Regions from separate parts of the Croceicoccus sp. YJ47 genome, predicted to be linked through region 3. Evidence: predicted binding sites of a transcription regulator. Region 3 holds the regulator's gene; each other region holds the start of a gene.

Region 1 (10,514 bases), 730 kb from region 3:
CGCCGCCGCAATGTCCTGCGCGTCGCGGCCCGCGGCATGCTCGGCAAAGACCGCCGCGCCCGCCTGCCCCACGGCGCAGGCATGGGCCGCGATGCCGACCTCGGCGATCTTGCCGCCCTCGCCGAGCAACAGGCCCAGCTCGACCCGGCTGCCGCAGCTGGGCGAACGGGCCTCCCCGCGAATGGAAAAGCGCAGATCCAGCGTAAAGGATGCGAGCCGGGTCGCCGCGGCCAGCACGGCGGGCGTATAGAGCCGGTGCGCGTTCATCGGGTCGCGGCGTCCACTTCGCTGCTCACGCGCTCCATGTCGTCCTCGCCGTCTTCATCGTCCGCCTGCTCGCGAAAAGCGGCGCGGCGCTGCTCGATATCCTCGACCAGTGCGATGCTGGCCGCGTTGACGAAGGAATAGCTGCGCGCCTTGGCGATCCAGTCGGGCCGCCCCTCCACACCCCAGATCGTGTCATATCCCAGCACCAGCACCGAAAAGGCCAGCACCACCATGATCAGCCCCTTCACGATGCCAAAGCCCAGGCCCAGCATCCGGTCCACCGCGCCGAGCACCGAATTGCGCGCACGCGACCCGGCCCACCGCGCGATCAGCTTCACGATGAGATAGGGCACCATCAACAATACGGCGAATGCGAGCACGGCCGCGCTCGCCTGCGTGTCGATATACTGCAGCATCCATTGCGTCAGCGGCGTATGCAGCGCGGAAATCGCGATCATCGCGGCGATCCACGCGGCAAGCGCCAGTATCTCATGCACGAACCCGCGCATGAAGCCGCCCACCGCCGCAAAACCGACGATGATAATCACCACGAGATCGAATGCCGTCATGGCGTTATCCGCTATTGGCTCCCCACCACATGGTCAACGAGATTTGGCAATTGCCGCATCGGGTGAAAGCGCGCGCCCGCAACCTTTTCGCCCTTTTCCGCCACCGAACCTGGCCCGAATGCACGGTCGAAGCCAAGCTTCACCGATTCGCGAAGACGCAGCGGCGCATGCGCCACGGGCCGAATCTCACCCGCCAGCGACACCTCCCCGAACCAGACCGATTTGGCGGGCAACGCCCGTTCCGACAAGGCGGATACCAGCGCCGCCGCCACGGCGAGGTCCGCCGCCGGATCGGTCAGCCGGTATCCCCCCGCCACGTTGAGATAAACCTCCGCCGAGGAGAAATTGAGCCCGCACCGCGCCTCCAGCACGGCGAGCAGCATCGCCATGCGCCCGTTGTCCCACCCCACGACCGCGCGGCGCGGCGTCGCCCCGCTCTGCAACCGCACGATGAGCGCCTGAATCTCGACCAGAACCGGGCGCGTCCCTTCGAGCGCGGGGAACACCGCACTTCCCGCGAGCGGCTCGTCCCGGCCCGACAGGAACAGCATGGACGGGTTCGTGACCTCGACAAGGCCGGCCCCTTCCATCGAGAAAACACCAATTTCATCGACCGCGCCGAACCGGTTCTTCAACGCGCGCAGGATGCGATATTGATGCGAACGCTCGCCTTCGAAGCTCATCACGACATCGACCATGTGTTCGAGCACGCGCGGTCCGGCGATATTGCCATCCTTGGTGACATGCCCGACCAGCACCATCGCCACCCCGTTCCGCTTGGCATAGCGGATGAGTTCGAGCGCGCAGCCGCGCACCTGGCTCACCGTTCCGGGTGCGCCCTCGATCTGGTCGGAATGCATGGTCTGTATGGAATCGATGATGAGCAGTGCCGGCGGCTCCATATCGCCCAGCGTCGTCAGGATGTCGCGCACCGATGTCGTCGCCGCAAGGCTCACCGGCGCGTCCGAAAGACCGAGCCGTTCGGCGCGCAGCCGCACCTGCCCGGCTACTTCCTCCCCGCTGATATAGACGACGCGCCCGCCCGAGCGCGCCACCGTCGCGCAGGTCTGTAGCAGCAGGGTCGATTTGCCGATGCCCGGATCGCCGCCCATCAATATGGCGCTACCCGGCACGAAGCCGCCGCCCAGTGCGCGATCGAATTCGGCAAGACCCGTCGGGCGCCGTTGCGGGAGCGGGACCGGCGCGTCGAGCGGCACGAAACGGATCGTCTGCCCCCCGCCCGAAAGGTCGTGCTTTGCGGAAAAGACGGTCGGTGCCGCCTCCTCGACAAGGCTGTTCCATTCGGCGCAATCGCCGCATTGCCCCTGCCATCTGGGCGATACGCTGCCGCAGGCCTGGCATACATATTTGCGCTTTGTCTTTGCCATGGCCTCGCCTACCCGGAACAGGAGGGGAACACAACCACGTTGCGGTAAAGCGCACCCTCCGTTTTCACGCAGGTCTTTTCATCGCGGCGCGGGCCTGCCATCACCGTGGCCATGCGGGAAAAGGAACTGCGGATCGCGCTCGTGTGCTATGGCGGCGTCAGCCTCGCCGTCTACATGCACGGCATCACGAAAGAGGTCTGGAAACTGGCGCAGGCGAGCCGCGCGTTCCGTCTCGACGAGCGGCCGCAAACCGGGTCGCAGCGTGCCTATCACCGGCTGCTGACGTTGATTGCGGAAAAAGGGGAGACGCGGCTGCGCGTGTTGCCCGACATATTATCCGGGGCGAGCGCGGGGGGAATGAACGCGGTGTTCCTCGCAGAGGCGCTCGTGAGCGGGCGTTCGCTCGATCCGTTGACGCGACTTTGGCTTGAAAAGGCGGATAGCGACCTGCTGATCGCGCCGGATGCGATGGCGCGCAACCGGCTCTCGAAATTCTGGGCGACGCCGCTGGTCAAATGGACGTTGAAACGGCCGGGTAATGCCATCAACCGCACCGTGGCGCCCGAAACGCGTGCGGAACTGCGGGAGAAACTGTCGCGGCTCATGCGCTCGCGCTGGTTCGCGCCGCCGTTTTCGGGCATCGGTTTTTCCCGGCTCATCGACGATGCGCTGCTGGCCATGGATGCGCAGATCGCGGGACCGCCGCTGTTGCCGCCGCGCCATCCGATCGACCTGTTCGTCACCGCGACCGATTTTCACGGGCACCGCAGCGTCCTCAAACTGCACAGCCCGGATTTCGCGGTGGAGGCCGAACATCGCCTCCCGATTTCTTTCCGTGCGCGAAGCGGCGACGGACGCTTGGCGGCGCGGCCCGAGCTCGTGTTCGCCGCGCGCGCCACGGCCAGCTTTCCCGGCGCCTTCCCACCCTTGCGCGTCGGCGAGATCGACACGTTGTTGCAGGAACGCGGCGCCGAATGGCCGGGCCGCGAACGGTTCCTGCGGCGCATCATGCCGCAACATATTGCAAGCGGGGATATCGAGGAGGTCGCGCTCATCGACGGGGCGGTGCTTGCCGGACGCCCGTTTGCAGAGGCGATCGGCGCACTCGACAACCGGCCCTCCATGCGGGAGGTTGACCGGCGCTTCGTCTATATCGATCCGCACCCGCCGCAACATGCCAATGCCAAGGCCGAGCCACGCAGCACCGGTTTCTTCAGCACGATCTTCGGCGCGCTATCCTCCATCCCGCGCGAACAGCCGATCCGCGACGATATCGAACGCATCGCGCAACATTCCGAGGAGGCGGAGCGTGCCCGCGCCATCGTCGATGCCCTCCGCCCGGAGGTAGAGGCCGCAGTGGACCGGCTGTTCGGGCGAACGCTGTTCCTCGACCGCCCGACGCCCGCGCGCCTCGGCAGATGGCGCAACAAGGCGCAGCAGGCCGCGGCCAAGCAATCCGGCTTTGCTTTTCACGGCTATGCCAAGGCGAAATATACGCGCATCATCGATACGCTGGCCGAAACGATCCGCCGCGCCAATCCGGACGAGGCACCGCCGAGGGCGGCGATCGTCGATGCGTTGACCCGTCATTTCGATGCAGCCGGGCTGGACCGGCTTGCCGCGGACGGCGGCGGGGCGAGCGAGGCGGCCATCTCCTTCTTCCGCACCCATGACATCGCATTCCGCGTGCGGCGGCTTCGCTTGCTGGCGCGGCGGCTGCTACCGGTGGGGGAGAGCGGGATCGGCGGGCAGCTCACCGCGGCGGAGCGCGAGGGCGCGCGCGACACCGTGTTCAAGGCGCTCGCGCTTTATGGCGAGCTGGAGCAGGTCGAAACGCTGGGCGAGGATTTTGCCGCGCTGGCGTCCGATGCACTGCGCCATCCGGAACGCGCGATGGCCCGGCTCGCCGACCGGCGCGATCTCAGGCGCACGGATGCCGAGGTCGACGCCATGCTCGCCGATGCGATGGCGCAATTGCCGCGCGAGGTGCGCCGCACGCTGCTGTTGAGCTATCTCGGCTTTCCCTTTTACGACATCGCCACGCTTCCCATCCTGGGCGGGCGCGGGCCCGACGAATTCGACCCGATCAAGGTGGACCGGATTTCACCGGAGGATGCCAATGCGATCCGTTCGGGCGGCGCGGCGCAGACGTTGCGCGGCGTCGAATTCTACCGCTTCGGCGCGTTCTTTTCCCGCGCCTATCGCGAGAACGATTACCTGTGGGGCAGGCTTCAGGGCGCCGACCGCCTGATCGACATCACCGCCTCGACATTGGACGCGGAGCACGCATTGCCACCGCAGATGCTGCGCGATCTGAAGCGCGACGCATTCGCCGCAATCCTCGACGAGGAGGATGAGGACGGCAATTGCAACCCCGCCCTCATCGCCCGGCTCCGCGCGGAGATCGCCGACAAATTCGACACGTAAATCCGGCGATCAGCCTGTGAAGCTGTCGCGGATACGTTCGAAGAACCCGCGCGAATCCGGGCATTCGGCGCCGGTTTCGGTGTCCTGAAATTCGCGGAGCAACTCCTTCTGCTTCGCGCTCAGCTTACGCGGGGTTTCGACATTTACCTCCACGACCAGATCGCCGCGCCCGCGACCCTGCAACACCGGCATGCCTTCGCCGCGCTTGCGCAATTGCTCGCCCGACTGCACCCCGGCGGGGATCGTGACGGTGATCCATTCATCGTCCATGCCCGGCAATTCGACCGTCCCGCCCAGCGCCGCCGTCGTGAAGGTGATCGGCACGCGCGTCAGCAAGGTCGTGCCTTCCCGCTCGAACACCGAATGGCGTTTGACGTGGAGGAAGATGTAGAGATCGCCCGGCGGCGCGCCGTATGGCCCGGCCTCGCCCTTGCCCGAAAGGCGGATGCGCGTGCCCGTTTCGACGCCGGGCGGGATGTTGACCTCCAGCGTCTGCGGCTTGTCGACCCGGCCTTCGCCGCCGCAATTGCGGCACGGGCTTTCGATGACCTCGCCGCGCCCGTGGCACGTCGGACAGGCGCGTTCGACCATGAAGAAGCCCTGCTGCGCGCGGACCTTGCCATAACCTTCGCACATGGGGCAGCGGCGCTTGCCCGTGCCGGGTTCGGCGCCGGTGCCTTCGCACGGTTCGCAAGCCTGCGATACCTCGATCGTGATCTCGGTATCCTTGCCGTGAAACGCGTCCTCGAGCGCGATTTCCATGTCGTAGCGCAGATCGGCGCCCCGGCGCGGGCGTGGCCCGGCCCCGCGACCGCCGCCGAAACCCTGTCCAAAAATGGTCTCGAAAATATCGCCGATGTCGGAAAATCCGGCCTGCCCGCCGCCGCCGCCACTGCTCGCCTGTTCGAAGGCGGCGTGGCCGTAACGGTCGTAGGCCGCGCGTTTCTGCGGATCTTTCAAACAGTCATAGGCGCGGCTGATCGCCTTGAACTTCGCCTCGCTCTCCGCATCGCCGGGGTTGCGATCGGGATGAAATTTCATCGCCAGCTTGCGATAGGCGGACTTGATCGTCTTGTCGTCCGCGCTTCGTTCGACCTGAAGCAGTTCGTAAAAGTCGATTTCGGTTTCCATGGCCCATCCCGCCGTTGCGATACGCCGCGCGTGTCATCGTGCCGGAGGAACCGGCCCGCGCGCACGGCCTGAATATGTCGAAGCGGCCGGCGGCGAACTCTCGCTGACGCCGACCGCTTCCCGTGTTCCGTCGCCGCCCCGCACGATGGCCGGGCGGCGCTCGGTTTCATCGGGCGTTTCAGCCCTTGTTTTCGTCCTCGTTCACTTCCGAGAACTCGGCATCGACGACGTCTTCTTCCGCGCCGCCCGCTTCGGACCCTTCAGCGGCACCGTCGGTCGCTGCCGCGCCTTCGGCCTGCTGCTGCTCGTACATCGCCTGGCCCATCTGCATGGCCTTCTGCGCGAGCGCCTCGCTCTTGGACTTGATCGCGTCGATGTCCTCGCCTTCGAGCGCGGTCTTCACCTCGGCGATCGCGGCCTCGATGTCGGACTTGAGCGATGCATCGATCTTGTCGCCGTTTTCGGACAGCTGCTGTTCGGTCGAGTGGACGAGACTGTCGGCCTGGTTGCGGGCCTCGGCCTGCTCCTTGCGCTTCTTGTCCTCCTCGGCGAACTTTTCCGCGTCCTGCACCATCTGCTCGATGTCGCTGTCGGACAGGCCGCCCGATGCCTGGATGCGGATCTGCTGCTCCTTGCCGGTGCCCTTGTCCTTGGCCGACACGTTCACGATGCCGTTGGCGTCGATATCGAACGTCACCTCGATCTGCGGAACGCCGCGCGGTGCGGGCGGAATGCCGACGAGATCGAACTGACCCAGCATCTTGTTGTCGCTCGCCATCTCGCGTTCGCCCTGGAACACGCGAATGGTCACGGCCTGCTGGTTGTCGTCCGCGGTGGAGTAGACCTGGCTCTTCTTCGTCGGGATCGTGGTGTTGCGGTCGATCATCTTGGTCATGATCCCGCCCAGCGTCTCGATCCCGAGCGACAGCGGCGTCACGTCGAGAAGGAGCACGTCCTTAACATCGCCCTGCAACACGCCGGCCTGAATGGCCGCGCCCATCGCGACGACTTCGTCGGGGTTCACGCCGGTGTGCGGTTCCTTGCCAAAGAAATCCTTCACCGCCTCGCGCACCTTGGGCATGCGGGTCATGCCGCCGACCATCACGACCTCGTCGATCTCCTTGGCCGTGACGCCCGCATCGGCGAGCGCCTTCTTCATCGGCTCCTTCGTGCGTTCGATGAGATTGCCAACCATCTTTTCGAGGTCGGACCGGCTGATCGTCTTCACGAGATGCTTCGGACCGTTCTGATCCGCGGTGATGAAGGGCAGGTTGACTTCGGTGCTCTGCGCCGAGGACAGCTCGATCTTCGCCTTTTCGGCCGCTTCCTTCAAGCGCTGCAGCGCAAGCTTGTCGCCGCGAAGGTCGATGCCCTCGTCTTTCTTGAAGCTGTCGCCGAGATATTCGACCACGGCGGTATCGAAATCCTCACCGCCGAGGAACGTGTCGCCGTTCGTGGACTTCACCTCGAACACGCCATCGCCGATTTCGAGGATCGACACGTCGAACGTACCGCCGCCAAGGTCATAGACCGCGATCGTCTTGCCGTCCGCCTTGTCGAGACCATAGGCCAGCGCCGCCGCCGTCGGCTCGTTGATGATGCGCAGCACTTCGAGACCCGCGATCTGGCCCGCGTCCTTGGTCGCCTGGCGCTGCGCGTCGTTGAAGTAGGCCGGAACGGTGATGACCGCCTGCGTAACCGTTTCGCCAAGATAGCTCTCGGCCGTTTCCTTCATCTTCTGAAGCGTGAAGGCACTGATTTCCGACGGGCTGTAATCCTTGCCGCCGGCATTGACCCATGCATCGCCGTTCTTGCCCTTGACGATGGAATAGGGGACGAGCTCGGTGTCCTTCTTGGTCACCGGGTCGTCGAAGCGGCGGCCGATGAGGCGCTTCACCGCGAAAATCGTGTTGTCGCCGTTCGTGACGGCCTGGCGCTTGGCCGGCTGCCCGACGAGGCGTTCGCCATCCTTGGTGAAGGCGATAATAGAGGGCGTCGTGCGCGCGCCTTCGGAATTTTCGATAACCTTCGGCTTGTCGCCATCCATCACCGCAACGCAGCTGTTGGTCGTGCCAAGGTCGATACCGATAACTTTAGACATTTAAGTGTTCCCACCTCTTTGACATTGGACACCGCGCATTCGGGGCCCCCCAGACACGGGCAAGCCCGCCACGCGGCTCAGTAACAGGGCGCGATATAGGGGCGGTTTTTCATGGAACAAGGGCTTGAAAACGCCTATCGACGGTTGAGAAACGCGCAGCCTGTATCGGCCGCGCCATGCCGAGGATGAAAAACACACCCATGCGCCGTTTTGCGATTTTTGCCCCGCTCGTCCCCGCTGCGCTGATGCTTTCGGCATGCGGCGACACGACGGAGGCGCCGCCCGCCGACGAACTGATCGAGGAGGCGACCGATCCCGACACGCCCGAAGGCATTCAGCTCACCGATGCCTATGTCCGCCTCCCCGCCGTGAGCGGCCGGCCCGGCGCCGCCTATTTCAACGTGGTCAACAATGGCGACGGCGTACGCAATATCGCCTCGGTGTCCATCGTGAACGCCGGCCGCACCGAAATGCACCGCACGATGCAGGAAGGCGGCGTGTCATCGATGGAGCCGGTTACCGAAATCGCCATACAACCGGGTCAGACGGTCGCCTTCGAACAGGGCGGCTACCACGTGATGCTTTTCGATCTCGACCCTGCGATCATGGCGCGCACCACCGCCGACCTGACCGTGACGTTCGACAATGGCGACAAGGCATCGTTCGCCGCCCCCATCCTGAAACCCGGTGAAAGCCCCGGCGGCCTGGGCGATAGCGACGAGATGGGCGGGATGGAGGCGATGCGCTGAATCCGGCGCCCGATCCTGTGGCCCCCCATCCTGCACCCGGCGCTTGTCCCGCGGGCGGGGAGCGCGGCCTGACCGATGGGGAGAAGGCGCTCGTCGCCTCCGTCTTCGGCGGCGCGCTCGACCCGGATCCGGTGCGGATCAAGCGGCGAAAATGGTTTCCGTTCCAACCCGCCAACACCTTGATGGCGCCGACCGGGCATATCCATTTTCCCGCGCGGACCCGGCTTTATTGCGACGATTTCGCCCATGCCTCGCTCTGGCTCAAGGGGCTGTTCCTGCATGAAATGACGCATGTCTGGCAATCGCAGCAGCGCGGCAAATACTGGCTCGTGATGATGCGGCACCCATTTTGCCGCTATGGCTATGCGGTGATGCCGGGGCGCAGGTTGACGCAATACGGGATCGAGCAGCAGGCCGAAATCGTGCGCCACGCGTTCCTGCTGCGCCATGGTTTCCCGCTGATCGGCGCGCCGCCGCGCGAGCAGCTGGAAACCATCCTGCCCTTCACCCCGCAGTAGCGATCATCCCGCGTTGCGGTCGCCGAGACACACGGTGGTGCGGACGGCCCGGTGATCGGAGCTGTTCTTCGGCATCACGGTGAAATCGCGCAATTCCAAGTCGCCGCGCACCATGACTTGGTCGAGCGGCCAGCCGAGCCAGGTCATGTCCGCCGGAAAGGTCGGATAGGTGCCGCGCCCGATCCGCGGATCGCGCCAGTCGCCTTCCTTGCGAAACTTGCTCGTCGTGGCCGACCACGGCACATCGTTGAAATCGCCCATGACCAGCGCGTCGGGAAGGCCGTTGGGCGTTTCCGTGCCCGCACGCACGATATTGGCGTCGCGTTCCTCGGTATCCATGCCGGGAATGGGCGGTTTGGGATGCAGGCCGATGAAATCGAACCGGCGCCCGTTGGGCAGCGCCACCGTGGCGTAGAGCGTCGGCGTATCGCGCGAGGTATTCTCCACCATGCGCGCACCCGACACCGGAATGCGCGATGCGAAGATCATGCCGAAGGCGTGCGGCTGAATATCCTGCGTCCGGTAATCATACTGGCTAAGCACGGGGTCGAGCTGCCGCTCCCACGTCACGTCGGTTTCCATCAAAAGCAGGAGATCGGGCGAAACACGCTCGATCTGCCGAATAACCTCGGCATAGCCGTCGTTCTTCACCTTCACATTGACGGCGAGCGCGGTGACGCATTGCGCGCTTTCATCGTTCGGATCGGCCAGGGCAATATCCGTGCCGGCAAGCGCATTATAGGGCCAGATGCGCAGAAGATGAACGATGGCGATCACGACGAACGTGCCCGCTACGACCCATCGCCCCGCGCGCAGCACGAGCACCGCCACGATCGCCAGGATGATCGCCGCCCACATCGCCGGTTCCCGCGTCATGTCGAGCGCACGAATGAACCATTGATCGCTCGGGATCAGCGATACCAGCGTCAGCAATAAGCCGACCGCCGCCACGATCCCCAAAATCCATTTCAAACCCTTGCGCATATCTGCCCCCTGTGTGTTCATTCGCATATCGACGCGTCTCCGCGCATCACCCGCCCCGGCCCCAAACGAAAAAGGGCGCCGCCTGCAGGCAGCGCCCTTTCAAGACCGAAGGGAAAACCGCGATCAAAAATAATTGCGATAGCGATCGTCGTTCCGGCAATCCTCGTCGATGTAACGATTGCCGTTGCGGTCGCGGAAACCGTTGCAATCGTTGTTCTTGTCCTTGAACGTGCCGGCAAGACCACCCGCAAGCGCACCCACGGCCGCATAGGTAATCACGTCCTCGCCCGTCACGGCCGCGACGCCCGCGCCGAGCGCGCCGCCGATGCCGGCACCTTCGACCGCGTAATTGTCGGCACAGCCGCCCATCGAAAGCGCAG
Region 2 (10,514 bases), 360 kb from region 3:
CGGGTGCGCTGACACATCTGGACTTCGCCGCGATGCTCTGCCAATCGCGGGCGCATGGAAACCACATCGCAAACCGGCATGCCCAACAGCTTTCGCAACCAGCCTGACGAGCGGGGTCATTTTGGCCAGTTCGGCGGGCGCTACGTGTCCGAAACGCTGATGCCGCTGATCCTCGATCTCGACCGGGAATATCGCGCGGCGAAGGAAGACCCCGCCTTCGACGCGGAGTTTCAGGATCTCCTTACCCATTACGTCGGACGGCCCAGCCCGCTCTATTTCGCGGAACGGCTGACCGAGGAATTGCGCAAGGATGCGCCCGACGGCAAGGGCGCGCAGATCTGGTTCAAGCGTGACGAGCTCAATCACACCGGCGCGCACAAGATCAACAATTGCATCGGGCAGATCCTGCTCGCCGTGCGCATGGGCAAGACGCGGATCATCGCGGAAACCGGCGCCGGACAGCATGGCGTGGCGACGGCGACGGTGGCGGCGCGTTTCGGCCTGCCTTGCGTCATCTACATGGGGGCAAAGGACGTAAAACGGCAGCAACCCAACGTGTTCCGCATGCGGCTGCTCGGCGCGAAGGTGGTGCCGGTCAGTTCCGGTTCGGCAACGCTCAAGGACGCGATGAACGATGCCATGCGCGACTGGGTCGCGAATGTGCATGACACGTTCTACATCATCGGCACGGCTGCCGGACCGCACCCCTACCCCGAAATGGTCCGCGATTTTCAGAGCGTCATCGGCCACGAAGCGCGCGAGCAGATGATGCAGCGCACCGGACGCCTGCCCGACCTGCTCGTCGCGGCGATCGGCGGCGGGTCGAACGCCATCGGGCTGTTCCATCCCTTCCTCGACGATGCGGATGTCGGCATGCTGGGAATCGAGGCGGCGGGCCACGGCCTCGACAAGGAACATGCCGCCTCGCTCGCGGGCGGATCGCCAGGCATTCTCCACGGCAACAAGACCTACCTGCTGCAGGACGAGGACGGCCAGATCATCGAGGGCCACTCGATCAGCGCAGGCCTCGACTATCCCGGCATCGGCCCCGAACACAGCTGGCTCAAGGAATCGGGCCGGGTCGAATATTCGCACATCACGGACAAGGAAGCGCTCGACGCGTTTCAGCTGCTCTGCCGGACGGAGGGGATCATCCCCGCGCTCGAACCCAGCCACGCCATTGCCGCGGTCGTGAAACGCGCGCGCGAAATGCCGCAGGACGCGATCATCCTCGCCAATCTGTGCGGGCGCGGGGACAAGGACATCTTCACCGTCGCCGAAGCGTTGGGAGTGGAGCTGTGAACCGCTTTCAAAAGGCATTCGGCAAGGGGCACCCCGCGCTCATCTGTTTCGTGACGGCGGGCGATGGCGATACCGCCGCCAATCTCGACGCGCTGGTCGCGGGCGGCGCCGATGTGATCGAACTGGGCATGCCGTTCACCGATCCGATGGCCGACGGCCCCGCGATCGAGAATGCGAACCTCCGCGCGCTGGCCAAGGGCACGACGACGCGGGACATCCTCGACCTGGCGAGGGGGTTTCGCGACCGCCATCCCGACGTGCCGCTCGTGCTCATGGGCTATGCCAATCCGATGGTGCGGCGAGGGGCGGACTGGTTCGCGCGCGCGGCGAAGGATGCGGGCGTCGACGGCGTGATCTGCGTCGACATTCCGCCCGAGGAGGATAGCGAGCTCGGCACGCATCTTCGTGGCGAAGGGCTGGACATCATCCGCCTCGCCACGCCGACCACCGATGCGGCGCGGCTGCCCGCCGTGCTCGACGGTGCGGGCGGGTTTCTGTACTACGTGTCGGTCGCCGGCATCACCGGCAAGCAGCAGGCCGCGATGGCCTCCATCGAAACGGCGGTCGCCGCATTGAAGGCCCGCACGGAACTCCCGGTGGCGGTCGGTTTCGGCGTGCGCACCCCGGAACAGGCAGGCGCCATCGCCGCGGTTGCCGACGGGGTGGTCGTCGGCTCCGCACTGGTCGAGCTGATCGCGGAACACGGGAACGCGGCGGCGGACCCCATTCGCGAGCTGACCAAGGCGCTGGCCGATGCGGTGCACGGCGCAAGAAAGGAAATCGCATGAGCTGGCTCACGCAGGTACGCAATCGCCTGCCCTTCACCACGAAGCGGGAAACGCCCGACAATCTGTGGGTCAAGTGCCCGTCCTGCGAAGAGATGCTCTTCGTCAAGGATTACGAGGAAAACCTCTGGGTCTGTCCGCGGTGCGAGCATCACGGGCGGATCGGCGCCGATACCCGCCTGACGCAGATCATGGATGCCGGCTACGAGGTGCTGCCCTCGCCCGCGGTGAGCGAGGATCCGCTCAAGTTCCGTGACACCAAGAAATATGCCGACAGGCTGAAGGCCGCGCGCCACAATGCGCCGCATCCCGATGCGTTGACCAATGCGCTGGGCACGATTGACGGGCGCCGCGCGGTCGTCGCGGTGCAGGATTTCGGCTTCATGGGCGGATCCATGGGCATGGCGGTGGGCGCCGCGTTCCTCGCCGGGGTGGACCGTGCGGTGAAGGAGAAATGCCCGTTCGTCATCTTTACCGCGGCGGGCGGCGCGCGCATGCAGGAAGGCATTCTGTCGCTCATGCAGATGCCGCGCACCACGGTCGCGATCCGCCGGCTGAAGGATGCGGGCCTGCCCTATATCGTCGTGATGACCGACCCGACGACGGGCGGCGTCACGGCAAGCTATGCCATGCTCGGCGATATTCAGATGGCCGAACCCGGCGCGCTCATCGGCTTTGCCGGACAGCGCGTCATTCAGGACACGATCCGCGAAAAACTGCCCGACGGGTTTCAGCGCGCGGAATATCTCCTCGATCACGGAATGATCGACATGGTGGTCGACCGGCACGACCTGCGCGAACGGCTGGTGACGATCATCGATTATCTGATGGCCGGTGCCAGGGCCGCCTGAACCTGTACGCCCGCGCGATTTCGCGACGTCGGACGATCCACGGGTTCAGGAACAGCTGAACCGGCTCGCCGCGCTGTCCCTGCCGCAGGGGCGGTTGAGCCTGCGCCCCGTGCGGCAATTGCTCGCCGCACTGGGCGATCCGCATCTGCGCCTTCCGCCGGTGTTCCATGTCGCTGGCACCAATGGCAAGGGGTCGACCTGCGCGTTCCTGCGCGCCATGCTGGAGGCGGATGGCAAGCGGGTCCACCAATTCACCAGCCCGCATCTCGTCCGGTACAACGAGCGGATTCGCATCGCGGGCGAACTCGTCGACGATGCCATGCTGGCCGACCTTTTGGGCGAGGTGCTCGACGCGCGCGGGACGATCGCGGCGAGCTTTTTCGAGATTACGACGGCGGCGGCGTTCCTCGCCTTCGCCCGGAACGAGGCCGATGCCGCCATCGTGGAGGTCGGGCTTGGCGGCAGGTTCGATGCGACCAATGCCATTGCGGATCCGGCCTGTTGCGGGATCGCGTCGCTCGGGCTCGACCACGAACAATTCCTGCTCGCACCGGAGGATGGCGCGCCTGCCGAACCGATGGCCCGGATCGCGTTCGAAAAGTCCGGCATCGTGAAGCCGGGCCGCCCGCTCGTCACGCAATCCTACGGCCCCGATGCGCAGGCCGAGGTGGAGCGTGCGGCTCGCACGGCCGGTGCGCCGCTGCACATGCGCGGGGCGGATTGGTCGATCACGGGCGGCGACATGCTGGAATATCATGACCGTCACGGCGCGCTCACCCTCCCCCCGCCCGCGCTTTCCGGCGCGTTTCAGGCGGAGAATGCCGGGCTCGCCATCGCAATGCTCCGGCATCAGGATTTCGTCACCGTGTCGCCGGAGGCCATCGCGGCGGGGCTGCGCGATGCGCGCTGGCCGGGCCGGCTTCAATGGCTGGGCAAGGGGCCGCTGACCGCGATGGCGCCGGGCTTCGATGTGCTGCTCGACGGTGGGCACAACCCGGATGCCGCGCGCGTGCTCGCCGCATTTTGCGCAGGCCTGGACCGGCCGGTGCATGCAGTGATCGGCATGCTGGCGAACAAGGATGCGGAACGGTTCCTCGCCCTTGTCTCACCGCATTTGGAGAGCGTGACGGGCGTTCCGATAGTAGGCCATCCGCACCATGCGCCCGAACGGATCGCGGCAATGACGGGCGGAGACACGGCGCGCGACGTCGGCGATGCACTCGCCCGGATCGCCGCGCGCACCGATGGCGGGGTCATCCTCATCGGCGGCTCGCTCTATCTCGCGGGAGAGGTGCTGCGCGCCAACGGGGCATTTCCGGATTAGCCTGCGCGGGCGTCGCGGCGCGTCACCCGTATCCATTCCAGCACGCACAGCACCACCGCCACCGCCCCGATCAGCGCGGTAAACAGGAACACGTCGTAATATCCGCGCTCCTCGATCAGCTGTCCGAGCGCACCCCGCCCCAATGTCCCGACCAGGAGCGTCAGCGACGCGAGCAGCGCATATTGCACCGCGCTATATCCCTTGGCCACGATGGATGACAGCCACGCGATATAGGCCGCCCCTGCAATCCCGACGGCAAGATTTTCGCCCGCGATGGTTATCATCAACCGCGCGAGCCGCTCCGTCCCGCCGAAAGTTTCGACAAGATATGTGAAGCCGATCGCATCGCTCACCGCCTGCATCGTGGCGCCGCCGATGGCGAGATCGGCGTATAGCAGGTTCGTCGCCGCGGCCAGCACCGCGCCCAGCGTCAGCACCGCCATCCGCCCCAGCACGGTGATGAGATACCCGCCGAGCGCCAGCCCGAGGATGATCGCACCCACGCCAAAGAATTTCGACGCGACCGCCACCTCGTCATTGGTGTAGTTCAGCTCGCCGAGATAGAACGGATAGGCGAACGTGCCCCAGATCGCGTCGCAGATCCGGTAGGTCAGCACGAGCGCGAAAATCAGAACGAGCGACCACCCCATCCGCCCGACGAATTCGGTCAGCGGCAGGATCAGCGCACGGTAGAGGTGATCCGCGACCGGGTTGACGGCATCCGCGCCATCCGCGCTTTCGGTAAGCACATGGCGGCCCTCGCGCTGCATCTTGACCAGCCATGCCGCGATGAAGGACGGCAATACGATGGTCGCCACCACGATGAGCGGGCCGTAGGTGGCCGTGAACTGCGTCGGATCGGGGCGTAATTCGGGCACCGCGGTCATCGACCGGTACATGAACACCCCCACGGTGACGAGCGCCCAGCCCCACAGCAGCCCCACGGCGGCCAGAGCATAATTGCGCACCTTCGGCGTCAACTCGCCCTTGGTATAAAGCAGCTCCAGCTCTTCGGCGCTTGCCGCGACGCTCGCCGCGCTGCCGGCGCGGGCATCGGGCGCGAACAGGCCGACGATCCCGATGAACAGCATGATGCCGCCCATCATTACATAGGTTCCGGGCCATCCGATCCGCTCCGCCACGATCAGCGCGAGCGCACCACCGACGAGCGATGCGAGCCGGAAGCCCATCTGCGTAATCGTGGACAGGATGTCGATCGTCGCCTCTTCATCGGCGATGTCGATGCGCCAGGCGTTGATGACGATATCCTGCGTGGCGCTGGCAAAGGCGCCGACCGCCGCCAGCAGGGAGAACCACCCGAGGCTTTCGCCGGGATTGAGCAGCGACATCGTGATGAGGATGATGCCGAGCAGCAATTGCGCCGGCGCGATCCATTGCTTGCGCTTGCCGAGGCGGCGGACAAACGGAATATCGACCCGGTCGACGAGCGGCGACCACAGAAACTGAAACGAATAGGCCAGCCCGATGAGCGAGAACACGCCCATCGTTTCGAGGTCGACGTCGGCCTCCGTAAACCAGGCATAGAGCGTGCCGAGAAACAGCGCGAAGGGCAGGCCCGAGGCAAAACCGAACAGCGCCATATACGCCGTCTTGCGATTGCGCAGCGCGGCCAGCAATTCGCGCCAGCCGGGCTTTTTCCCCTCCCCAGGCGCGGTGTCGGCCGGGGTTTGCGCGCCGGTTGCCGCAGAATCGTTGCTCGTCGTCTCGGTCAATTGCCGCTCCTGTACCCGCCGCGTCGCCGGCGCCGCCGATGGTGTTAGAGCATCGCCGCACGTCTGCAAACGATGCCGCCCGTTTCATGTCCACGCTTGTAACCAAAGAGCCGATGGCGCATGGCGCAAACGTGAACGACAAGCAACGCCCCCCATCGCGATCGTCCCGCCGGACGGACGGTTCCTCCCGCAACGGCCCGCGCCCCGAACGCGGCAATTTCGACCGCGCCAATCCGGATCGCGGGCGCCCGCGCAAGAAACCGGCGGGCCGCGACACGACGCGCCCCGAACCCTCGCTTCCCAAACGCGAAGGCGACCGTATCGCCAAGCTTCTGGCACGCGCAGGGGTCGCCTCCCGCCGGGAGGTCGAGCGCATGATCGAGGATGGCCGCGTCACGCTCGACGGGGAAAGGCTCGACACGCCGGCGGTGGTGCTGACCTCGCTGCGCGGTGTGGCGGTGGATGGGAAGGCCGTCGGCGCGGCGGAGGCCCCGCGCCTGTTCCGCTTTCACAAGCCGAGCGGATTGTTGACGGCGGAGCGGGATCCCAAGGGGCGGGCGACGATCTATGACGCGTTGCGCAATGCCCTGCCGCGCGGGGCGCCGCGCGTGATGCCGGTCGGACGGCTCGACCTCAATACCGAGGGGTTGCTGCTCATGACCAACGACGGCGAATTGAAGCGCGCCATGGAATTGCCGAGCAGCGAGATCCCGCGCACCTATCGCGCGCGCACCTTCGGCGACGTAAGCCAGGAACAGCTCGAGGATCTCATGGACGGGATCGAGATCGAAGGCGTGCGTTACGGCAGCATCGATGCCAATCTGGAACGGCGCACGGGCCGGAATCAGTGGATCGAACTGACCCTCACGGAGGGGAAGAACCGGGAGGTTCGCCGCGTGCTCGAACATCTCGGGCTTCAGGTTTCCCGGCTGATGCGATTGTCCTACGGGCCGTTCGCGCTGGACGATTTGCCGCGCGGCGCGGCGGACGAAATCCGGGGAGCGGACGTCGCCCAGTTCCGCAAGCAAATCATGCGCACGGCCGAAAAATGAGGATCATCGCTGGCGAATGGCGCGGGCGTGCGATCACCGCGCCCGAGGGCGATGCCACGCGGCCCACGGCGGACCGCACGCGCGAAACGCTGTTTTCCATGCTGACGAGCCGGCTCGGCAGTTTCGAGGGGCTTTTCGTCGCCGATCTGTTCGCAGGGTCCGGCGCGCTCGGGCTCGAGGCGTTGTCGCGCGGTGCGGCGCGGGTGTTGATGGTGGAGCAGGACGCCGCAGCGATCCGCGCACTGCGCCGCAATATCGCGAGCCTGCGGGCGCAGGACCGATGCGACGTGCGCGCGGGTTCCGTGCTTTCGCTCGGCCCGGCAAAGGAGCAGCCCGACCTCATCATGATGGACGCGCCTTATGACACGGGCGCGGGATCGGTGGCGCTCGACCGGCTGAACCGGCTGGGCTGGATCGCGCCGTCGGCCTGGATCAGCATCGAAACCGCACGCGGCGAGGAGGTTTCGGTCAAGGATTTCGACGTCGACACCGTGCGCCATAGCGGCAAGGCCAGCCTGCACCTCCTCCGCCTTCGCTAAATCCCGGCACGACGATGGCGGGCATGAAAAAGGGCGGCCGCCTGCGACGGGACCGCCCTTTTCCCCTTACCTGAATAGCGTTTACATTTCGCTTGCAGGCTTGCCGGGCCAGTAGTCGAGCGGCTTGGGCCCGCGCTGTCCTGCGGCATAGGGGTTGATGCAGCTGTCGGTGACGGTCGCGCTGCAAACCGGATAATCGGCGGGCTGCGTCGCACGGGCACCGCCCTGCACGATTTCCTTCTTCACATAGCGGACCTGGCCGTTGTTCGAGGCCATCGATCCGCTATTGCTCATGGTGCTGTTGCCCATGGAGTTGCTGGCGGATGCGGAATTGCCCTGCATCTGGTTGCGCATCTGCGTGGTGACGGCATCCCATGCGGCGCCGCGCTGATCCGCGTTCATGGCATAGAGCTTGTTGCGCTGCTCCGTCGTGAGAAGCCAGAATGCCTGCTGCTCCATCGGCTCCAGCATCCAGAAATCGGCCTGCTGCGCTTCGGGGAGGAGCCAGTAGCTCGTCTGGCGGTCCATGGGCCAGCCATCGTACATCGTGCGATAATTGGCGGGCCAGCCTTCGTAGGACGCCATCTGTGCCGCGGTCATTTCATAGGACGCGCTGTCTTCCATCATGTCGCTGCTCGACATGTCCTGCGCCGTCGCGGCCAGGGGGGCCGCACCGAGCATCAATGCCGCGCCTGCCATCAGGATATTCTTCATGTGAGTCCTCCTTCGTATATTCATCATTCCTCCTAGTTACGTCCTCCCCGGCAAATTGTTCCGCCCCCGCCTGCACCGGCGCTTGCGCGGGGGCGCTGCGTTCCCTACCTGTTCGCGGGTGACGCATATCGATCCCCCCGCCCCCGCCCGCCTTTCCGACGACCATTCCGAAGCGCTGTGGCTGCGCGGATTGAACCCGCCGCAACGCGATGCGGTGCTGACGACGGAGGGACCGGTGCTCATGCTCGCCGGTGCGGGGACGGGGAAGACCGCGGCTCTCACCGCGCGCATGGCCCATCTCATCGCGACGCGCCGCGCCTGGCCGAGCGAGATTCTGTGCGTGACGTTCACCAACAAGGCCGCGCGCGAAATGCGCGAGCGTGTCGGCCACCATATCGGCCCGGCGGTCGAGGGCATGCCGTGGCTCGGCACGTTCCACGCCATCGCGGCCAAGATGCTGCGCCGCCATGCCGAGCTTGTCGGGCTGCAATCGAATTACACCATCATCGACACCGACGATCAGCTCCGCCTGCTCAAGCAGCTGATCACGGCGAACGACGTGGATGAAAAACGCTTCCCGGCCAAGCAGCTCGCCGGGCTCATCGACCGCTGGAAAAACCGGGGGCTGAACCCCGGCGATCTCGATGCGGAGGAGAACGAGGCCTACGCCAACGGGCGGGGCGAACAATTCTACCGCCTGTATCAGGATCGGTTGAAGGCGCTGAACGCCTGCGATTTCGGCGATCTGCTGCTGCACATGCTGAACATCCTGCGGCGCGAAGCGGACGTCCTCGAGCAGTATCGCAGCCGTTTCAAATATATCATGGTGGACGAATATCAGGACACCAACACGGTGCAGTATCTGTGGCTGCGCATGATCGCGCAGAGCAAGGGGCCGGACGGGCACAATATCTGCGTGGTGGGCGACGACGATCAGTCGATCTATTCATGGCGCGGCGCAGAAGTCGCCAATATCCTCCGGTTTGAAAAGGATTTTCCCGGCGCGAAAGTGATCCGCCTCGAACAGAATTACCGCTCTACCCCGCAAATCCTCGCCGCCGCCTCACAGCTCATTGGCGCGAATAGCGAACGGCTCGGCAAGACACTCTGGACCGAGGCGGACGCCGGCGACAAGGTGAAGGTCATCGGCGTATGGGACGGGCCGGAGGAAGCGCGGCGCGTCGGCGAAATGGCCGAGACGATGATGCGCGACGGCATATCGCTCGACCGCGCGGCGATCCTCGTACGCGCGCAGTTCCAGACCCGCGAGTTCGAGGACCGCTTCATCCAGATCGGGCTGAATTACAAGATCATCGGGGGGTTTCGTTTCTACGAACGGGCGGAGATCCGGGATGCGATCGCCTATCTTCGCATCATCGCGCAGCCGAGTGACGACCTCGCCTTCGAACGCATCTATAATACGCCCAAGCGTGGGCTGGGTCAGAAGACGCTCGAAAAACTGCACCGCCACGCGCGGGCGAACGCGATGCCGCTGGCCGCCGCCGCGCTCGACATTTGCGACAGCGATGAATTGCCGGCGCGGGCACGCAATACGCTGCTCGTCCTGATGCGCGATTTCGCCCGCTGGCGCGAGGAGGCGAAGACGCTCTCGCCTGCGGAGCTGGCGCGCACCGTGCTCGACGAATCGGGCTATACCGAGGCGTTGCAGAAGGAAAAAAGCGCCGAGGCGGCGGGACGGCTCGAAAACCTGTCCGAACTCGCCCGCGCGATGGAGGATTACGAGACGCTCGGCGCGTTCCTCGAACATGTCAGCCTGGTGATGGACAACGATCGCGGGGACCAGGAAAACACGCTGACGATCATGACGATCCATGCGGCCAAGGGGCTGGAATTCGACTATGTCTTCCTGCCTGGCTGGGAAGAAGGGGTGTTCCCGTCGCAGCGGGCGCTGGACGAAGGGGGGCTCCGTTCGCTCGAGGAGGAACGCCGCCTCGCCTATGTCGCGATCACGCGGGCGCGGCGGCACTGCACCATCCTCTATGCCGCCAATCGCCGCATCTACGGGCAATGGAACAGCGCGATCCCCTCCCGCTTTATCGAGGAATTGCCCGACGACATGATCGATGCGGAAACCACCATGTCGGGCGGCGCATCGCTATGGCGCGCGAACTGGTCGGAGAGGGATGATCCCTTTGCCCATGTTGCCGAGGCGCGGCCATCGCGCACGCAGACGCGCGGCCCCGGCTTCAAACG
Region 3 (10,514 bases):
CGCCCGGTCGTGCATCGCGTCGATCCTGATGGCGCTGGCCTCGCCAGCTTCGCCCAGCCGTTCGAACCCGGATGTCAGCCGCGCAACCTGATCGTCGGCGGTGGAGCCGGCCTGCCCGATGGAATTGGTAAGATCGCGCGTCGCATTGGTGAGGACCGGAATCTGACCGCGCAGGTTTTCCATGTTGGTCAGCGCCTTGCGACTGGTTTCGTGCAGCGTTTCGACCCGCACGCCATTTTCGCCGATCAGCGTTTCGAGCCGGTGCGCGCTTTCCCCGATGCGATCGGTCGTCACCCGGCCCAGCGATTCGAGATCGCGCGCCTGATAGGTCAAAAATTCGCGCGCGATGCTGAGCTCGCCGTTGACGCGCACCAGCCGGTCCTCCAGCGAACGGGCCTCATCGCGCAGCAGCGCCGCGTTTTCGGCAAAGCGGCTCGCTTCCGCCTTGCTGAACCGCATGGCAACCGCCCAGCCGGTAAGGATCAGGAGCACCGGCATCGACCATGCGACGATCATCCCGGCCCATCGCGCCGCATCGCCGCCCGCCGCGGCATCGCGTTGCGCATAGACATAGAACGCCGTCCACACGGCAATCGCGACCGCTACGACGACCGGCGCGAGCCACTGGCGCGCACCGGGCGCCGCGACCTCGTGCTCCGCGGTCCAGTCCGTTTCGCTCTCGGTCCGCTCATCTGCGATGGGGGCGGTGACGGCGTGATCGGTCTGCTCGTCCGTGCCGATGGACACGATATTGCGCTGTTCTTTCATGGCTGTTGCAAATAGCATGGTTCGCGTCTCGCGGAACCCTCCGTCGGTCCGCTTTTGCGCAGCTTTTGCAACCGGGCCTGGGTAAAGCGGGGTGCGCCGGCTTGCATCGGGGCGGGCTGCGATCCATGAATGGCGGCGCTTGGCGACAAGAGGAAGCACGGCGCAGGGCGCATTCTTGCCGTTCCAGCTCTTGCAATCGTATCGAATTGGGGAATTTCGTTGCGCATCGCTGTTCTTTCCATGCTGGAGCCTTTCGATGGCGATGGCTTGCGTCCGGGCATGTCGCGTCCGCGGGCCCGGCTTCGCGTGGGCGGACAGGCCGTGATCCGCCATCAACTCGACCTCGCGCTGGCAGCAGGTGCGCAACGCATCCTGCTCCTTGCCGATGCGGGGGAGGAGGGGGTCGATGGCGTTCTGCGCGCCGCCCGCGAACAGGGGGTCGATGCGCGCCGGATTTCGGATTCTCCCGGCCTGTGCGCGATGGTGAGCACGGCGGACGAAATATTGCTGCTGACCGATGGGCTGCTGTCGGATCCGGCGACGGCGCTCCCGATGCTCGACAAGGGGTCGATGGTTGCGACCCTGCCGATCGAACCGGGGCTGTCGCTGGGTTTCGAAAGGTTGGATGCCGAACGCGCCTGGGCGGGGCTGCTGCTGATGCCGGGTTCGCTTTGTGAGCGCCTGCGCCAATTGCCGCGCGATTGCGACGTTGCCTCCTCCCTTCTGCGCATCGCGCTGATGGCGGGAGTCGCGACAAAGCCGGTCGACGAGGCGTGCCTTGACGATCATCGCTGGGCGATCGTGGCGAACAATCGCATCGCACATGGGGTCGAGGCAGCGCAGCTGTCGCGCAGCCTCGAGGAGACGCGCGGCAGGACGCCGGGGCCACGCCTCGCGGCCATGGCCGTGCGGCGGTTCAGCGCGAGTTTCCTCGAAACCGACCGCTCGCCGGTCCTCCTCTGGTATGCGGCGCTGGCGGTCCTGCTCGTGGCGGGCGGGGTGACGGCTTTTGTCTCTGTGTGGAGCGGGCTGCTTCTGTTTGCCTTCGCTTGGCTCGCCGGGCGCGGTGCACTCGTTCTCGAAGAGGCGGTGCGGCAGGGCCGGATCGGGATGACCGCGCGAAGCCGCATGTGGCGCGGCGCGGCGTCGCTGTTCGATGTCATGCTGGTCGTTGCGCTCGGTTTTGCCCTGACCGATGGCGACTGGGCACGGTTGGGGGGCTGGTACCTTGCCTTCGTGCTTGTGGCGACGGTCGCGATCGGTGAGTTTCAGGCGGAACCGGAACGGGTGCGGGTGTGGCTCGCCGACCGTTTCATGCTGTGCGTGGCGCTTGCCCTGTTCGCCTATACAGGGATGCTGGCGCCGTTTGCCATGGTGCTTTCGGCGCTGGTGCTCGGCGCATGGGCGGTGGTTGCGCGCGGCGGCGGAAACGGGCGGCGCGGCTGACCAACCAAAAAAAGGGCGAAGGCACGGCCTTCACCCTTTCCGGTTCGTTCAAATCGCAGTCAACGGCGCGGTGTGCGCCTGCGCGTCAGCCAGAGCAGCACAAGCCCGACCGCGATGGCGATCGCGCCATAAGCCGCCCAGCTTTCCTGCCCCAGCATGAAGCTTTCCGCCGGCCACATCACGAGGCCGAGCCCCTGAAGCGTCCACAGCCCGCCGACGAGAACGAGGGCGGTGCCGAACACCTGCATGATGATGCGCAACACCGCCCGTTCTCCTTAACGCTTGTCGACGGGAACGTAGTCGCGCTGCGCCGGGCCGGTATAGAGCTGACGCGGGCGGCCGATACGCTGTGCGGGATCGGAGATCATCTCGTTCCATTGCGCGACCCAGCCCACCGTGCGGGCGAGTGCGAACAGCGCGGTGAACATCGTCGTCGGGAACCCGATCGCGGAGAGGATCACGCCGGAATAGAAATCGACATTGGGGAAGAGCTTCTTCTCGACGAAATAATCGTCGTTCAATGCCATTTCCTCAAGCTGCAAGGCCACTTCGAACACCGGGTCGGAGACGTTCAGCGATTCGAACACCTCGCGCACGGTCTTCTGCATGACGGTCGCGCGCGGGTCGTAGTTTTTGTACACGCGGTGGCCGAAACCCATCAGGCGGAACGGATCGTCCTTGTTCTTGGCACGGGCGATATATTCGGGAATCTTGTCCGGCGTGCCGATTTCGTGGAGCATGTTGAGCGCGGCTTCGTTCGCGCCGCCATGCGCCGGACCCCACAGACACGCGATGCCGGCCGCGATGCAGGCGAAGGGGTTCGCGCCCGACGACCCGGCCAGACGCACGGTCGAGGTCGATGCGTTCTGTTCATGGTCGGCGTGCAGGATGAAGATACGGTCGAGCGCGCGCTCCACGACCGGGTTCACCTCGTATTGCTCGGCTGGAACGCCGAAGGTCATGCGCAGGAAATTGCCGGTGTAGGACAGCGAATTGTCGGGCTGCATGAAAGGCTGACCGATGGCGTATTTGTACGCCATGGCCGCGATCGTCGGCATCTTCGCGATCAGGCGGTGCGAGCTGATCTTGCGATGTTCCGGGTCGGAAATGTCGGTGCTGTCATGATAGAATGCGGACAATGCGCCGACCGCGCCGCACATGATCGCCATCGGGTGCGCATCGCGGCGGAAACCCTGATAGAACTGGCGCAGCTGATCGTGCAGCATGGTGTGGCGCGTGATGGTGTAGGTGAAATCGTCGAGCTCGTCCGCGCTCGGCAATTCGCCGTTGAGCAGCAGGTGCGCGACTTCCATGAAGCTGGAATGTTCGGCAAGCTGACCGATGGGGTAGCCGCGGTGCAGGAGCACGCCTTCCTCGCCATCGATATAGGTGAGCGCGGAATCGCAGCTCGCCGTCGAGGTGAAGCCCGGATCGTATGTGAACATGCCGGTATTGGCGTAAAGCTTGCGGATGTCGACGACATCGGGACCGAGCGTGCCGCTCTTGATCTCGAAATCGTGCGTATCGCCCTTGGCGTTCAGTGTCGCGTTAGTGTCGCCCACTTGTGTTCTCCTTCATCAATCAACGGTTGGTATCGGTCTGCCCTGCGGCGGGGGCCTGCGCGGCGATACGCGCCAGGCTCTCCTCGCGGCCGAGCAGGACCAGAACATCGAAAATTCCCGGCGAAACCGCCTGCCCGGTCAACGCCGCACGCAAAGGTTGCGCGATCTTGCCAAGACCAAGCGCGCGCTCCTCCGCCATCTGCTTCAGATTGGCTTCAAGGCTTTCGCTTGTCCAGACATCTGCCGCAAGCAGCCTTTCATGCGCGTCGGCAAGAAGCTGCCGCGCATCGTCGGTGAGCAGGTTGGCGGCCTTCTCGTCCATGGGGAGCGGACGGTTGCGGAACAGGAACAGCGCGCCTTGGGCCAGCTCGTCGAGGTTCTTGGCCCGCGCCTTGAGCGACGGCATCGCCTGGATGAGCAGGTCGCGGTCGCGCCCTGCGTCGAAACCCGCGTCCAGTGCGGCGATACGGGGGGCGGTAAGATCGGCGAGCCTGCCGTCATCCGCCTCGCGCATGTAATGGCCGTTCAGATTGGCGAGCTTCTTCGTGTCGAAGCGGGACGCGCTTCTGCCGACGCCCGACAGATCGAACAAAGCGATCGCCTCGTCCCGGTCGATAATCTCGCGATCGCCATAACCCCAGCCGAGACGCAGCAGATAATTCGACACCGCTTCGGGAAGAAGGCCCATCTCGTCGCGATAGGCATCGACGCCCATCGCGCCGTGCCGTTTCGACAGCTTAGCGCCGTCCGCCCCGTGGATGAGCGGGATATGTGCATAGATCGGTTCCGCCCATTCGCCGGTGATCGCGTTCATCGCGTGAATGATCGGCAATTGGCGAAAGGCGTTGTTCAAATGATCGTCGCCGCGGATCACGTGGGTGACGCCCATGTCATGATCGTCGACCACCACGGCCAGCATGTAGGTCGGCGTGCCGTCGGACCGCAGCAGCACGTAATCGTCGATCTCGGAATTGCGGACCTTCACGCGGCCCTGCACCGCGTCGTCGATGATGCTTTCGCCCTGTTCCGGCGTTTTCAGCCGCACGACATAGGGCGCATCCGCCGGCGCATCGGCGGGATCCCGGTCACGCCAGCGGCCATCGTAACGCAGCGGCTTCTTCGCCGCGCGCTGCTCGGCGCGCATCTGTTCGAGCTCTTCGGCCGTGGCATAGCATTTGTACGCGTGCCCTGCATCGAGCAGACGGTTGGCGACGGCGACGTGGCGTTCGGCCCGCTGCGACTGAAACACGGGCGGGTCGTCGTAATCGAGGCCGAGCCAGTCCAGCCCGTCCAGAATCGCGTCGATCGCCTCCTCGGTCGAACGGGCGCGGTCGGTATCCTCGATCCGGAGCAGCGCGCGGCCGCCGTGATGGCGCGCGAAAAGCCAGTTGAACAGCGCGGTCCGTGCGCCGCCGATATGCAGGAAACCGGTGGGCGAAGGCGCAAATCGGGTGACCACCGGGCGCTTGGTCTCGGGCGTGTCCGCCGGACTGTCGGTGGAGCCTGTAACGCTGCCGCTTGCCATCTGGTGCCGCTTCCTATCCAATAATCCCATGGTCGCGCCGCAATTTCCGAAACCCGACGCCTTCGATGGGCGATCCGGCATCCCGATTGCGGGCGAACCGGATGGCGCGCCGCATGCCGCGGGGCCATCGTCTTCGCGTTTGCGGCAATGGGGCAAGCGCGGCAGTTTGTCCAGCCTGCTGAACCGCGTCGAAGCCTTTCTGAACGCGCGGCCGTTCGAGCGTATGCCATGGCTCGCGGTGGCGATGCTGGCGGGAATCGGGGCCTGGTTCGTTTTGCCGGGCGCGGCGGAATGGCTGCTCGCGCTCGGCATTTGCGGGGTGATCGCCGGGGTTGTGGCCACGCACGCCCCCGATGGTTCGCATGCTTTGGTGCGCAGTGCGGCAATCGGGCTGGCGACGATGTTTGCCGTCGGGCTCGCGCTCATCTGGGCGCGGTCCGAACTTGTCGGGACGCAGCCCATCGGCGGGCCGGTCGTGGCGCCGATCACGGCAACCGTGCTGGAGCGCGAGGAGCAGCCTTCGCGCAATCGCGTGCGGCTGCTGATCGCGACGCGCGACCCGCGGGAGGAGCGGACGATCCGCGCGCGCATCAATATCAAGGCGGAGGATGACCGCCCTTTCCTGAGGGAAGGCGCCAATATCGCGGTGCGCGCACGGCTGACCCCGCCGACGCATCCGGTGTTGCCGGGCGCTTACGATTTCGCGCGGGTCGCATGGTTCGATGGGGTGGCAGCCACGGGATCGGCGCTCGACCCGCCGCGCCTGCTCACGCCGGGGGAGGGCGGGGATGCCGCCAGTGAAGCCGAAAAGGGCGCAGGGCTGGGTGCGTGGCGCCGCGATCTCGCCCGTCATGTGCGTGAAAGGTTGAGCACGGTCGCCGGTATCGACCCCGCCGCCGTCGCCATCGGCGCCACGCTGGCGAGCGGCGACCGCGGCGCCATCGACGAGATCAGCGCGCAGGCGATGCGCGATGCCGGGCTCGCGCATTTGCTTTCGATCAGCGGCCTGCACGTCGGGGCGGTGGTGGCGATCGCCTGGTTCGTGGTGATGCGGATCGGCGGGCTGTTTCCCGCGGTCGCGTTGCGCTGGCGGCTGCCGATCCTGGCGGGGGCCGTGGGGGCGGGGGCGGCGCTCGGCTACACCTTGCTCACCGGTGCTGCGTTGCCGACGATCCGTGCGTGCATCGCGTCGTTTCTCGTCCTGTTCGCGCTGTCGATCGGGCGGCAGGCGCTTTCCCTGCGCCTGATCGCGATTGCGGCGATGACGATCATGTTCTTCTGGCCGGAGGCGGTGGTCGGCCCGTCCTTTCAATTCAGCTTTGCCGCCGTGGTCGCCATCGTCGCCTTCCACAACAGCGCGGGAATGCAGGATTTCCTCGCCCGGCGCGAAGAGGGGCGCGGGTGGTGGAGGCCGGTCGTGGCTCTCTTCCTGACGGGATTGGTGGTCGAGGCATGCCTGTCGCCGCTCGTCCTCTTTCACTTTCATCGCACCGGGGTGTTCGGGCCGTTCGCCAATCTGGTCGCAATTCCGCTGACGACCGCGCTGGTGATGCCGTTGCTCGGCCTGTCGCTCACGCTCGACCTCATAGGCTTGGGCGGCCCGGTGTGGATGGCAACGGGGTGGGCGCTGCAGGCGCTGATCGAAATTGCGTTCCTCGCTTCCGGCTCGGAAAATTCGGTGATCCTGCGGGCGCAGCCGCCGTTATGGTCCATCCTTCTCTTTGCCGCGGGGTTTTTCTGGTGTGCGCTGTGGTCGGGGGGCATCCGATTGTACGGGTTGATTCCGATGGGCACGGGCGTCGTCATGCTGGCGATGCAGCCCGCGCCCGATCTCATGATCGCGGCGGAAGGCCGGCATGTCGCCATCGCGGACGAGGGCGGACGGATCTACCTGTTACGCGACCGCGCCGGGTTTACGCGCGATGCGCTGCTCGAACAGGCGGGTGTCGATCCGGACGTCGGCAACTACGCCAAGCTCAGGGATATTCCCGGGGCGGAATGCAACCGGGCCTTTTGCCGGTTCGAAATGCGACAACGGCGCATCATGGTGTCGCAGCGCCGGGCGACCGTCGATTACAGGGCGATGGTCACGGCATGTGCGGACAGCGATATCGTGATCGCCGAATGGAAACTGCCCGGCGCATGCAGGCCGCGCATCTTGAAGGCGGATCGTGCCCTGCTTACGCGCAGGGGCGGCATGACCTACGATTTCGAGAGCGGGGCGATCGCCTATGCCCGAAATCCTCGCGATGGGCATGGGTGGCGCCGGAGCGGGGCAGCGGCACAGGCGATGAAATGACGCAGGCGCCTTTCTCGGCTTAACGACTTCCTCTTAGTGATACCGCCGCAGGAGCCCGGCAAGGCGCCCTTGCACCTGCACATCGCGAGCGTCGTAAACCTGCGCCTCATACGCTGCGTTTGCAGGATCAAGCCTGACCTTTCCGGCATCGCGGTGCAGATATTTCAATGTCGCTTCCACACCATGCACAAGTGCGACGATAATCTCCCCATCGCGCGCCTCTTCGGTGCGGCGGACAAGCGCGAAATCGCCATCGAAGATCCCGGCCTCGATCATGGAATCGCCCGACACTTCGAGCGCATAATGCTCACCCGCACCGAGCAATGCGGCCGGCACGGGCAGCATCTGCTGATCCTCCAGCGCCTCGATCGGCATGCCGGCGGCAATCCGGCCATGCAGCGGGATCTCGACGACATCATTCGCGGGTGCAGGCGTGCCACCCTTGCGGTTCAGGGATACGACGGTTCCAGGCTCTTCCTTCGAGGCGGCGCCGGCACGATCGGTCTGGCGTATCACCTCGAGTGCGCGGGCGCGGTTGGGGAGGCGGCGGATGAAGCCACGCTCTTCCAATGCGGAAATGAGCCGATGCACACCCGATTTCGACTTCAGGTCGATGGCGTCCTTCATCTCCTCAAATGAGGGGGAGATCCCGGTTTCGTCGAGCCGATCCTGAATAAACACCAGCAATTCATGCTGCTTGCGCGTGAGCATTGGTTCGTTCCTCCTGTTCTACGAAATCAATCCGTGAACGAATAAGGAACAGTTAGGCAACAAACGGAACGCCGTCAATCGCCCTTCTAACCATATAGGCGAAAAATAGACACTTCGGCTCCATTTTGGATGCTTTTTGCGTGTGCCGGACGAATGATCAACGCATCCGCCATGGCCAAGGGAGCGATCGCGCCACTATCCTGGAGCCGCAGCGGTTCGGCCGCGCCGTCGCGAATGCGCGCGCGAATGAATTCCGCTCTTTTCCCCGTCGGTCCGAGCGAACCGCGTATCGGCATCACCTGCCGGGTGGGGAGGGGGGCGGTGCAGCCATTCATCGCGCGGATCAGGGGCAGGGCAAACAGAAACGCCGTGACGAAGCAGGAAACCGGATTGCCCGGCAGGCCGAGGACGATCTGCCGTTCCCGGCGTGCGACCATCACCGGCTTGCCCGGCTTCATCGCCACGCGCCAGAATGCGAGTTCCGCACCGATCGATTCCAGCGTCGGCCGGATCAGATCGTGATCCCCGACCGATGCGCCCCCGCTGGTAATCACCAGATCGGCATCGTCCGCCGCTCCGAACGCGGTGATGAGCGCCTCGCGCTCGTCCCCAATGGGTCCGCGGCGCGTCACATCGCAGGGCAGTTCGCCACACATCGCGGCCAGCATCGGCCCGTTGCTGGCCGGCAAATCACCCGGACCGAGCGGTTCGCCCGGCGCGCGCAATTCATCGCCGCAATCGATGATGGTCACGCGCGGGCGGCGGCGCACCGGCACCGTGCCATGCCCCCCGCCAATCGCGAGCGCGAGCGCGGCCGGGCTCAACCGCGCGCCAGCGTCCAGAAGAACCGCATCTTCCGTAAAATCCAGCCCGCGCGGCCGGATATGGCGGGCAAGCGGATCGGGCGGCGTTCCTTCGAAATGCAGCGTATCACCATCGCGGCGGCATTCTTCCTGCACCAGCACCGCATCCGCGCCCGGCGGGACGATGGCGCCGGTCGAAATGCGCACCGCATGGCCCGCGTCGATGTCGCCGGCAAAGGGATGGCTTACCGCGCTTTCCCCGATAATGGTCCACGGGCCGGGCATGTCGGCGGCTCGCACCGCCCACCCGTCCATCGCCGAAAGCGGGTCCGACGGCTGTGTCCTTTGCGCAAGGAGCGGGGCGGCGAGATAGCGCCCGGCGGCGGCCTCGACGGCAATCGTCTCGCCCTGTGTCGGCGCGGCCATGGCGAGGAGCCTTCGCTGCGCCTCTTCGAGGTCGAGCAACGGCATCACGGTTCGAAATCCTCGAACCCTTCGGCTCGCCAGCGACCCGATTTGCCGCCATCCTTCGCGATCAGCCGGACCGCGTCGATGACCATGCCCTTGTCGATGGCCTTTGCCATGTCGTAGATTGTCATCAATGCGACACAGCATGCTGTAATCGCTTCCATTTCAATGCCGGTTTTCGCAAAGATGGAGGCCGTTGCCGTCACGCGCAGGGCATCGCTTTCCCATGCGAAATCGACCTGCACGGAATCAAGGCCGAGCGGATGACACAGCGGGATAAGGTCGCCCGTGCGTTTTGCCGCCATGATGCCCGCGATCCGCGCGGTGGCAAGCACATCGCCCTTCTTGACCGTGCCTTGCCGGATCGCATCGCGCGCCTCTGCCGACATGACGATCCGGCCCGATGCGGTTGCAACCCGGCGGGTCACCGGCTTGGCGCCGACATCGACCATGCGGGCATTGCCCTCGGCATCGAGATGGGTGAGCCCGCTCATCCGTGGAGCAGGCGCCGGGTCGCACCCTCCACGTCGTCTTGCCGCATGAGGCTTTCGCCGACGAGGAAACAGCGCACGCCGCTCTGCGCGAGACGCTCGCAATCGGCGTGGGTCGCGATGCCGCTTTCCCCGACGAGCAACGCATCGGCCGGGGCGAGGGCAGCCAGTCGTTCGGTCACGCCAAGATCGGTCACAAAACTGCGCAGATCGCGATTGTTCACGCCCAACAATCGCGAGCGCAGCCGCAGCGCGCGCTCCATCTCGTCCTCGTCATGCACCTCGATCAGGACATCCATGCCGCGTTCGAGGGCGGCGGCCTCGATCTCCGCCATCTGCCCGTCGTCGAGCGCGGCGACGATGATCAGGATCGCATCGGCCCCCATGGCCCGCGCCTCTGCCACCTGCCACGGATCGACCATGAAATCCTTGCGCAGCACG

What was found. The regulator LexA, encoded in region 3, represses DNA repair genes until DNA is damaged. The targets are predictions, from matches to a motif close to GTTCCNCNCTTGTTCT.
Region 1: radA (DNA repair protein RadA) is a predicted target of LexA. The motif match lies at 2,239-2,254, and genes of this name have one in related genera.
Region 2: JD971_RS14030 (ATP-dependent helicase) is a predicted target of LexA. The motif match lies at 8,400-8,415, and genes of this name have one in related genera.

What each region holds. Positions count from the first base shown of each region.
Region 1 covers NZ_CP067087.1:3,274,403-3,284,916, forward strand. The annotation lists gene JD971_RS15965 (iron-sulfur cluster assembly scaffold protein) at 1-267, opposite strand, end outside; gene JD971_RS15970 (CvpA family protein) at 264-836, opposite strand; gene radA (DNA repair protein RadA) at 848-2,224, opposite strand; gene JD971_RS15980 (patatin-like protein) at 2,336-4,651, shown strand; gene dnaJ (molecular chaperone DnaJ) at 4,661-5,782, opposite strand; gene dnaK (molecular chaperone DnaK) at 5,961-7,883, opposite strand; gene JD971_RS15995 (copper chaperone PCu(A)C) at 8,069-8,632, shown strand; gene JD971_RS16000 (vgr related protein) at 8,650-9,150, shown strand; gene JD971_RS16005 (endonuclease/exonuclease/phosphatase family protein) at 9,154-10,101, opposite strand; gene JD971_RS16010 (glycine zipper domain-containing protein) at 10,258-10,514, opposite strand, start outside.
Region 2 covers NZ_CP067087.1:2,906,512-2,917,025, reverse strand. The annotation lists gene JD971_RS14075 (phosphoribosylanthranilate isomerase) at 1-12, shown strand, start outside; gene trpB (tryptophan synthase subunit beta) at 55-1,302, shown strand; gene trpA (tryptophan synthase subunit alpha) at 1,299-2,090, shown strand; gene accD (acetyl-CoA carboxylase, carboxyltransferase subunit beta) at 2,087-2,938, shown strand; gene JD971_RS14055 (folylpolyglutamate synthase/dihydrofolate synthase family protein) at 2,922-4,262, shown strand; gene JD971_RS14050 (MFS transporter) at 4,259-5,863, opposite strand; gene JD971_RS14045 (pseudouridine synthase) at 6,109-7,047, shown strand; gene rsmD (16S rRNA (guanine(966)-N(2))-methyltransferase RsmD) at 7,044-7,586, shown strand; gene JD971_RS14035 (hypothetical protein) at 7,668-8,300, opposite strand; gene JD971_RS14030 (ATP-dependent helicase) at 8,428-10,514, shown strand, end outside.
Region 3 covers NZ_CP067087.1:2,548,845-2,559,358, forward strand. The annotation lists gene JD971_RS12430 (hypothetical protein) at 1-768, opposite strand, end outside; gene JD971_RS12435 (hypothetical protein) at 1,009-2,214, shown strand; gene JD971_RS12440 (hypothetical protein) at 2,274-2,477, opposite strand; gene JD971_RS12445 (citrate synthase) at 2,490-3,776, opposite strand; gene gltX (glutamate--tRNA ligase) at 3,796-5,301, opposite strand; gene JD971_RS12455 (ComEC/Rec2 family competence protein) at 5,330-7,600, shown strand; gene lexA (transcriptional repressor LexA) at 7,634-8,311, opposite strand; gene JD971_RS12465 (molybdopterin molybdotransferase MoeA) at 8,398-9,585, opposite strand; gene moaC (cyclic pyranopterin monophosphate synthase MoaC) at 9,585-10,076, opposite strand; gene trpC (indole-3-glycerol phosphate synthase TrpC) at 10,073-10,514, opposite strand, start outside.